2 regions of the Streptomyces sp. NPDC004788 genome follow, and region 2 is predicted to be linked to the other one. Evidence: predicted binding sites of a transcription regulator. Region 2 holds the regulator's gene; the other holds the start of a gene.
What was found. The regulator HspR, encoded in region 2, represses chaperone genes until heat shock. The targets are predictions, from matches to a motif close to TTGAGNNNNNNNNNCTCAA.
Positions count from the first base shown of each region.

Region 1 (4,848 bases), on a different contig from region 2:
GTGGTAGGCCACGGCCCCGTCGCCGACCCGGGTCCACACCGGGGCCTTCGCCGGCTGTCCGGCGCTGACGTCCGGGTAGTCGACCTTGAGCGCGAAGGCGGAGGTGAGGAGGCCGCGGGTGCGGAGCCCGGCGACGAAGCGGGCGCCGAACTCGGCGTTCGCGCGGTAGTTGTCGCGCGGGAAGTACGTGTTGCTCTCGTCGCCCGCCGAGGAGAACGCGACCGCCGGCACTCCCTGGTCGATCGCGGCGACGGCCGCGCCCACGGTGCCGGAGTCGTTGACGTTCGCCGAGACGTTCGGGCCCGAGTTGATGCCGGTGAGCACCAGGTCGGGGCCGTCCTGCCAGCCGGCCTCGGCTCTCAGTCCGCCGCGCAGCGCGAGCTTCACCGTGTCGGCGGGCGTGGCGCTCGGGGTGTCCTTGCCGCACGGCCCCGCCGACAGGCACACGCCGAACACCGCGCCGTGGGCCGGCGCGCCCGCGCAGTCGCCCCCGTAGCCGGCGGGCAGCTCGGCGGCGGCGCGGCGCTGCGCGGTGAGCACGCCGCCGTTGGTGACGGCCGTGCCCTTGCCGGACTGCACCTGCCACGGGGCCATGACCACGACGTCGGCGCCGGCGGCGCACATCGCGCGGCGGAGCTCGTAGAGGCCGAGGCCGTCGGAGTTGCTCGCCTTCGCGGCCTGCATGGAGTCGTCGTTGGAGAGGAGGACGCGCATACCGGCGAGGGGCGCGGCCGAGGGGGCCGAGGGGGCGGCGGGGGTGGTGGCGTAGGCGGTCGCGCCGAGGCACGTGAGCAGTGCGGCGGCTGTGCCGAGGGCGAGGAGCTTGCGCATGGCGGTGCGTTCCCTTCAGGGGCATGACACGCGGAAGAGTGCGGTCCGGGGCCCGGCCCCCCACGGGCGGGCCCCGGACCGGGCGCGGGGCGTGTCAGGGCGCCCCGCGGTCCGGGGATGGCCGAAGGCTAGGGTTGAAAACCGAGTGGGTACTAGGTTTGTGCGCTGTGACCTGGGTCACGGCGTGGAGGTGGCTCGGAAGGTCGCGGCTAGGGTGGGGCCATGCCGGAGAAGAAGGTCCCCGCGAGCGGGAAAGCCGCAGGCCGGGGCGGTTACGCGGTCGGTGACGCGCGGCGCAGGAAGATCCTCGACACCGCCGTCGAGCACTTCGGGCAGTGGGGCTTCCACGCCTCCTCGCTCGCCCGGATCGCGAACGACTGCGGCATCACCCAGGGCGGACTCCTCCATCACTTCCGCAGCAAGGAGGACCTGCTCCTGTCGGTCCTCGCGCAGAGCGAGCAGCACGACATGGAGCGGCTCTTCGCCGACGAGCCGGAGTCCTACGCCGCCTATCTCGACACCCTCGTCGCCCTGATCGAGGAGAACACCCGGCGCCCCGGCATCGTCCGGATGTTCAACGTCCTCGTCGGCGAGTCCGGCGACGTCGGCCACCCCGCGCACGCGTACTTCAAGGAGCGGTACGCGCGGGTGCTGCGGGACACCGTCGCCCTCCTGGAGCGGGCCGTGGAGCGCGGCGAGCTGCGGACCGGGACCGACTGCCTGGCCGTCGCCCAGGAGCAGCTGGCCGTGATGGACGGCCTGCAGATCCAGTGGGCGCTCGCCCCGGAGTCGATGGACATGCCGGCGCGGGTACGGGACTTCCTGCGGCGGCGGTACGAGGAACTCCGGGCCTAGTGTCCTGGCGGTCCGGCTTTACGGGGCCGTCGGCGGGCCGCCGTCGGGAAGGGCGTCGAAGACGCGCTGGAGCGCGGGCGGGCGGGCCTCGCCGTCCTGGGTGACGACGAGCCGGTGGCCGTAGGCGACCTGGTACGTGAACCCGTCGCGGACCGGGCTGCCGGTGGCCCGGTCCGGGACCTTCGCGTACGCCGGGTCCTCCAGGGCGGCGCGCAGCTCGGCGGCTTGAGCGGGCGTCAGGCGGCCGGAGGCGGGCGGCTTGGTGCCGTGGCGGACGGTGTACGCGCCGTCGTAGTGGACCACCAGCTTGTTGCTGACCCCGGCGAAGCCGCCACTGACGTCGACCTCGACCAGGACGTCCTGGGGCGCGGGCTCCGTGCGCGTGGCGGCGCTGCTCGCCGGGCTCTCGGCCGGCGGCGCCGCCGGGGCCTGGCCGCAGCCGGTCACGGCCACGGCCGCGGCGAGGACGGCCGCGGCGCCGAACCTGCGCCCGTACCGCTTCACGTACTCCCGCTTCACGTACTCCATGGCCCGAGCATGCCCGCTCCGGCGGGCCCGCGCAGGGCGCGTGACGAGTGATCGCTCAGAGCGAACGCGGGGCGGGGAACAATGCCGGGCTCACATGCATTGAGTCGGTAAAGCTCAACTTGATTGACTGCGATTCACTGCCGAAGGGGAGATCATGGCTTCTGAGTCCATGGCGTCCGCGCCGCTCACTCTGCCTGTGCTGCCGCTCGACGACGAGGTCGTGCTGCCCGGAATGGTCGTGCCGCTGGATCTGTCCGACAACGACGTCCGGGCAGCCGTCGAGGCCGCGCAGGCCGCCGCGCGCGGTGGGACCGGGAAGCCCAGGGTGCTGCTCGTGCCCCGGGTGGACGGGACCTACGCGGGCACCGGTGTGCTCGGCACGGTCGAGCAGGTCGGGCGGCTGTCCGACGGCGATCCCGGCGCGCTGATCCGCGGCCGCGGCCGCGTGCGCATCGGCGCCGGGACGACCGGGCCCGGCGCGGCGCTGTGGGTCGAGGGCACCGTCGTCGACGAGGCGCTGCCGGAGCCGCTGCCCGGCGCGGTGACCGAGCTGGTCAAGGAGTACAAGGCGCTGGCCACGAGCTGGCTGAAGAAGCGCGGCGCCTGGCAGGTCGTCGACCGCGTCCAGCAGATCGAGGGCGTCGGCGCGCTCGCCGACAACGCGGGCTACTCCCCGTTCCTGACGGTGGAGCAGAAGCTCGGACTGCTGGAGACCGCCGACCCGGTCGCCCGCCTCAAGCTCGCCACCGCGCAGCTGCGCGATCACCTGGCCGAACAGGACGTCGCCGAGACCATCGCCAAGGACGTCCAGGAGGGCGTCGACAAGCAGCAGCGCGAGTTCCTGCTGCGCCGCCAGCTCGAAGCCGTCCGCAAGGAGCTGCGCGAGCTCAACGGCGAGAAGGATGCCGACGAGTCCGACGACTACCGCGCCCGCGTCGAGGCGGCCGACCTGCCCGAGAAGGTCCGCGAGGCGGCCCTCAAGGAGGTCGAGAAGCTGGAGCGGGCGAGCGACCAGTCCCCGGAGGGCTCCTGGATCCGCACCTGGCTCGACACCGTCCTCGAACTGCCGTGGAACGAGCGCACCGAGGACCAGTACGACATCCAGGGCGCCAAGGCCGTCCTGGACGCCGAGCACGCGGGCCTGGAGGACGTGAAGGAGCGCATCACCGAATACCTGGCCGTGCGCAAGCGGCGCGCCGAGCGCGGGCTCGGTGTCGTCGGCGGCCGTCGCGGCGGCGCCGTGCTCGCCCTCGTCGGCCCGCCCGGCGTCGGCAAGACCTCGCTCGGCGAGTCCGTCGCGCACGCCATGGGCCGCAAGTTCGTCCGCGTGGCCCTCGGCGGCGTCCGGGACGAGGCCGAGATCCGCGGCCACCGGCGGACGTACGTGGGCGCGCTGCCCGGCCGGATCGTCCGCGCGATCAAGGAGGCCGGGTCCATGAACCCGGTGGTGCTGCTCGACGAGATCGACAAGGTCGGCTCCGACTTCCGGGGCGACCCGGCGGCGGCCCTCCTCGAAGTCCTCGACCCGGCGCAGAACCACACCTTCCGAGACCACTACCTGGAGGTCGAATTCGACCTGAGCGACGTCGTGTTCCTCGCGACGGCGAACGTCCTGGAGGCCATCCCGGAGGCCCTGCTCGACCGCATGGAGCTGGTCCGCCTCGACGGCTACACCGAGGACGAGAAGGTCGTCATCGCCCGCGACCACCTGCTGCCCCGGCAGCTGGAGCGGGCCGGCCTGGAGCAGGGCGAGGTCGTCCTGGAGGAGTCGGCGCTGCGCAAGCTGGCCGGCGAGTACACCCGGGAGGCGGGCGTCCGCACCCTGGAGCGCTCGATCGCCCGGCTCCTCCGCAAGGTGGCCGCCCAGCACGAACTGGGCGAGCGGGAACTGCCGTTCACCATCGGCGAGGGCGAACTGCGCGGCCTGATCGGCCGCCCGCACCACGTGCCCGAGTCCGCCCAGGACCCGGCCGAGCGGCGCACGTCCGTGCCCGGTGTCGCCACCGGTCTGGCCGTGACCGGCGCCGGCGGTGACGTCCTCTTCGTGGAGGCATCGCTCGCCGACCCGGAGACGGGCGGGGCGGGTCTGACCCTCACCGGTCAGCTGGGCGACGTGATGAAGGAGTCCGCGCAGATCGCGCTCTCCTTCCTGCGCTCGCACGGCGCCGAGCTGGAGCTGCCCGTCACCGGCCTGAAGGACCGCGGCGTGCACATCCACTTCCCGGCGGGCGCGGTCCCGAAGGACGGCCCGAGCGCCGGCATCACCATGACGACGGCCCTCGCCTCGCTCCTGTCGGGCCGGCTGGTCCGCACGGACGTCGCGATGACCGGCGAGGTCTCCCTCACCGGCCGCGTCCTGCCCATCGGCGGCCTGAAGCAGAAGCTCCTCGCCGCCCACCGCGCGGGCATCACGACCGTCGTGATCCCCAAGCGGAACGAGGCCGATCTCGACGACGTCCCCGCCGAGATCCTGGAGAAGCTGGAGGTCCACCCGGTCACGGACGTCCGCCAGGTCCTGGAGATCGCGCTGACCCCGGCGGCGGTCGCGGTGGGCGCGGCGGCGTAAGGCACCGCACCCGCACGCACAGCGGTGGGCCGCCCTCCCTCGGGAGGGCGCCCCACCACTGCCTCACG
Region 1 is NZ_JBSGBF010000093.1:17,684-22,531, reverse strand. It holds gene surE (5'/3'-nucleotidase SurE) at 1-831, opposite strand, end outside; gene ACWEJX_RS30370 (TetR/AcrR family transcriptional regulator) at 1,054-1,686, shown strand; gene ACWEJX_RS30365 (hypothetical protein) at 1,705-2,214, opposite strand; gene lon (endopeptidase La) at 2,369-4,780, shown strand.
Region 1: a site for HspR is predicted at 2,314-2,332, ahead of lon (endopeptidase La). Genes of this name have one in related genera too.

Region 2 (4,848 bases):
TGGACCCTCGGCCAGAATCTAGGGCAATGGGCCCGTGTCCTCGCACACATGCCGGACACCGGTGCGCACACCCAGCAAGCCCATTACGTGATCAAGGGCGTCGCCGGCGGCGACCGCGACCGCTACGTCAACACCTACTTCCAGAGCAATCACTGGGTCGACCTGGGCGCCTTCAACTTCACCGGATCACCGAAGGTGGAACTGTCGAACTCCACCGACGACGGAACCGCCGACGATGACGTGGCCTGGGACGCCGTGGCGTTCCAACCAATCTCAGGCAAGCCGAAGCATATGATCGTCGCCATGGGCGACTCCTACTCATCAGGAGAAGGCGCCGGAAACTACTCGCCCGAGTCGAACACCTCCCACGGGACAAGCCGTTGGAACGCCTGTCGGCGCAGCGCCAACTCCTGGGCGCGCAAGGTCATCCTGCCCTTCCAGAGCACCAGCGTCGGCGCACTCTCCGACGGCTTCAGCTCCGCCGTCGAATTCCAGAACGTGACGTGCTCCGGGGCGAAGACCTTTCAGCTGACCACAGGAGACCCGAACGTCTGGGGCGCCATGGGCAACTATCACGAGAAGACCCAGATCGACTCCGGCGTTCTGAGCAACGACACCACCCTGGTCATGCTGACTATTGGGGGAAACGACGGCAACGCCTTCACCGAGGCCGTCACGAACTGCTACGTCATCGCTGGGGTCTGCGAGAGTGGCGACTACACCGGGAGGATCGACCAAGCGGTCACAGATACCGGAAACCTCATCCGGCAGATCTCTCAGCATGCAGCCAATGCCCGGATCGTCCTCATGAGCTACCCGCGCATCGCGAGCGAGACGCAATGCCAAGCAGCCAACGCCGGCGTGCTCAACGGACTGGCCGACTACGTCCGGGACAAGCAGAAGAGCATGGTCGAGGGACTGAAGCAGGGTGGGATCAAGGTTTCCTTCGCCGACGCCATCCCCGCCTTCCAGGGACACGCTGTCTGTGACAGTGAAGAGTGGATCAACGGCATCGTGGCCGGGCCGAACGGTGACGGCGACTTCCATGACGGAGATCCGGCCAACCAAGCCCCCTGCCTGCCGTCGCCCGGCGAGAACGTCTGCGCCAGCCTCGAGTCCTTCCACCCCAAGGATCGAGGCACCACGGCCTACGCTCAGGTCATGGACCAGACACTCGCCGACATCGGATACACGGGCGGCTGAGGATGGCAATCGGCCAGAGCGGCAGCACGTCGGCCGCGGGGCGGGGCAACCGCTTCGCGGCCGGCGGCTGCCTGACCATCCTCGGGGTACTGACAGTGGTCTGCGCGATCGTCCTCTCCTGGTTGTGGTACCGGGCCGGGCACGACGAGCAGGTCTCCCACGAGAGCCGCCAGAAGGCCCTAGCGGGTCTCGAACGGCGAGCCGAACGCGCGAAGGACGAGTCCCTTCAGTCGCTCCGAGAGCGTGGCACCGCAGATGCCGAAACGCTCACGGGAGTGATCGCGCAGCATACGGGTGCTCCGGTGATCAGGTACGACGCGGCTCACCGCCGATTCACTGCCACCGTAGAAGAGACAGCAGACTACGAGAAGATCAACATATTGCGTCCAGGAGCTGACAGGGTAAAACGCTGCGTCGCTTTCACGTTCAGCCGTGGGCCTGACGGGCTCTGGACAGGGCGGACGGAGCAACGAGACGGGCGGGTGTGTCAGCCGGTGCAGGAGATCGGAGACCAGGCGCGGTACCTGCGCTCGCGCCTCGCCCGCTTGGCGGACGGGGATCTGACGTCGGCCGGCGTGAAGGAACTCCTGAAGGCAAAGAGCGTGGTCGTCGAAGGCGGAACGGTACGCGCGGTGACGGTCGTATTCAGCTACGACAAGGCCCTGGGCCAGTGCTACCGATTCACTCGCCCTTTCGCTGACGGAGCGGCCGATGAGCTGGACGCCGCGACCAGGGCTGTGCCCGTACCGGATTGCTAGGAGCGAGTCTCTGTGGCCAGCAACTCGACCGCCAGGACGCGAAGCAGCGGATGACCGAATCCAACCTGTTCTTCGTCAGCTGCGTTCCGTCCAAAGAACCGGGCCCGCTTACCTGTTGCGGTCGCCCTGCTGGTCGCGAAGGCCGGGGCACCCGTCACGAGCGAGAAACTCGACCACTGCCCCGTCTGAGCCTGGATGACGCCGAAGCGTCCACGATCACGAGGAAACGTCGCCGCGCTTGTGCCCCGGGCGCCACACCACCAGGGCGCTCGCCTGCTGCACATCGGTGTACGGGACCAGGTCGCGCCGGTACGAGGCGTGGACCTGGGCCTCGCGCTGGCGCATCGCCTGGGCCGCGCCCTCGACCGCCGTCGAGAGCTCGGCCACGCGGGCCTGGAGGGCCGCGACCTGGTTCTCCAGCTCGATGATGCGCTTGATGCCGGCCAGGTTGATGCCCTCGTCCTGCGACAGCTGCTGGACGGTGCGCAGCAGTTCGATGTCGCGGGCCGAGTAGCGGCGGCCCCGGCCCGCCGTGCGGTCCGGGGAGACCAGACCGAGGCGGTCGTACTGACGGAGCGTCTGCGGGTGCAGACCGGACAGCTGGGCCGCCACCGAGATGACGTACACCGGGGTCTCGTCCGTCAGTTCGTAAGGGTTGCGGCGACGGTCCATCTGCTCATGCTCCCTTCGCGGCCTGGAACAGCTCTGCCCTGGGGTCCTCGCCCGCCGTTGCCTCGCGGAACGTCTCCAGGGCCTCACGCGCCTTGTCGTCGAGGTCCGTGGGCACCGCGACCTCGACCGTGATCAGCAGGTCGCCGCGAGTGCCGTCCTTGCGGACGGCGCCCTTGCCGCGGGCGCGCATGGTGCGGCCGTTGGGGGTGCCCGCGGGCAGCTTCAGCGTCACCGCGGGGCCGCCCAGCGTCGGCACCCTGATCTCGCCGCCGAGCGCCGCCTCGTCGAACGTGACGGGCACCGTGACGGTGAGGTTGTCGTCCTTGCGGCCGAACACCGGGTGGGCGTCGACGTGCACGACGACGTACAGGTCGCCGTTCGGCCCGCCGCGCTCGCCCGGCGCGCCCTTGCCGCGCAGCCGGATCTTCTGGTTGTCGGACACGCCCGCCGGGATCCGCACCTGCATGGTGCGGGACGACTTGGCGCGGCCGCTGCCGTGGCAGACCTCGCAGGGGTTCTCGGCGATGAGGCCGCGGCCCTTGCAGTCCCGGCACGGGTCGGTCAGCGAGAAGCCGCCGCCGCTGCCGCGCGAGACCTGTCCGGTGCCGACGCAGGTCGGGCACACCCGCGGGGTGCCGTTCTTGTCGCCGGTGCCCGAACACGCCTTGCAGGGCTGCTGGCTGGACATCCGCAGCGGGACGGTGGCGCCCTCGATGGCCTCGGTGAAGCTGAGCGTCACCTCGGACTCGATGTCCTGGCCGCGCCGCGGCTGCGTGCGCGCGCCCGCGCCGCCGCCCCGGTTGAACAGGCCGCCGAAGACGTCCCCGAGACCGCCGCCGCCGAAGCCACCGGCTCCGCCGGCCCCGCCCTGGGCGCCGCCGAAGAGGTCGCCCAGGTCGAAGTTGAACGAGCCGCCCGCACCGCCGGGTCCGGCGCGGAAGCCGCCGTTGCCGAAGAGCGCACGCGCGTCGTCGTACTCCTTGCGCTTCTTCGGGTCACCGAGGACGTCGGCCGCCTCGGAGATCTCCTTGAAGCGCTCCTCGGCCTTGGCGTCGTTCTTGTTGGCGTCCGGGTGGTTCTCGCGGGCGAGCTTCCGGTACGCCTTCTTGATCTCGGCGTCGGTCGCGTCCTTGGGGACGCCGAGAACCTTGTAGTAGTCCTTCTCGACGAAGTCCTTCGTGCTCATCGACGTCCCTCCTCCCGCTCCCGGGTACGGCTCTTAATCGTTGTCCTTCTCGGAGTCGTCCGACTCCTCCGCCTTGCCGACGGCCGGAGCCGCGCCCGGCTGCGGCTCGGCGACGGCCACCCGCGCGGGGCGGATGGTGCGCTCCCCGATCCGGTACCCCGGCTGCAGGATCGCCACGCAGGTCGTCTCGGTGACGTCCGGCGCGTACGAGTGCATCAGGGCCTCGTGGATCGTCGGGTCGAAGGGCTCGCCCTCCTTGCCGAACTGCTGGAGGCCCATCTTGGCGGCGACGGTCTCCAGGGACTCGGCGACCGACTTGAACCCGCCCACGAGCTCGCCGTGGTCCCGGGCCCGGCCGATGTCGTCGAGCACGGGCAGGAGTTCGGTCAGGAGGTTCGCGACGGCGATCTCCTTGACCGTGACCCGGTCCCGCTCCACACGGCGGCGGTAGTTCTGGTACTCGGCCTGGAGCCGCTGGAGGTCACCGGTGCGCTCACCGAGCGCCGTACGGGCCTGGTCCAGCTGCGCCAGCAGGGCTACGTCCGTAGCGTCCCCGGCCGGGGCCGCCCCCTCCGCCTTCGCGGCGGAGTCGGCGGCCTTCGGCTCCTCGGGCGTGCCGTCGGCGGGGACGTCGGGCTTCTCCTCGAAGCCCGGGGTCTCCTCCGACATCAGGCAGCGCCGCCCTTCGGCTTGTCCTCGTCGACGATCTCGGCGTCGACGACGTCGTCGTCGGCCTGGGCCTGCTGGGCACCCTCGGCGCCGGCGGCACCCGCGGCGCCCTGGGCGTCGGCGTACATGGCCTGGCCGAGCTTCTGGGAGACGGCCGCGACCTTCTCGGTGGCGGTGCGGATCTCGGCGGTGTCCTCGCCCTTGAGCTTCTCCTTCAGCTCGGCGATCGCGGTCTCGACCTCGGTCTTGACCTCGGCCGGGACCTTCTCCGCGTTGTCCGCGAGGAACTTCTCCGTCTGGTAGACGAGCTGCTCGCCCTGGTTGCGGGTCTCGGCGGCCTCGCGGCGGCGGTGGTCCTCC
Region 2 is NZ_JBSGBF010000015.1:45,844-50,691, forward strand. It holds gene ACWEJX_RS09855 (SGNH/GDSL hydrolase family protein) at 1-1,203, shown strand, start outside; gene ACWEJX_RS09860 (hypothetical protein) at 1,206-1,961, shown strand; gene ACWEJX_RS09865 (heat shock protein transcriptional repressor HspR) at 2,178-2,633, opposite strand; gene dnaJ (molecular chaperone DnaJ) at 2,638-3,819, opposite strand; gene grpE (nucleotide exchange factor GrpE) at 3,853-4,488, opposite strand; gene dnaK (molecular chaperone DnaK) at 4,488-4,848, opposite strand, start outside.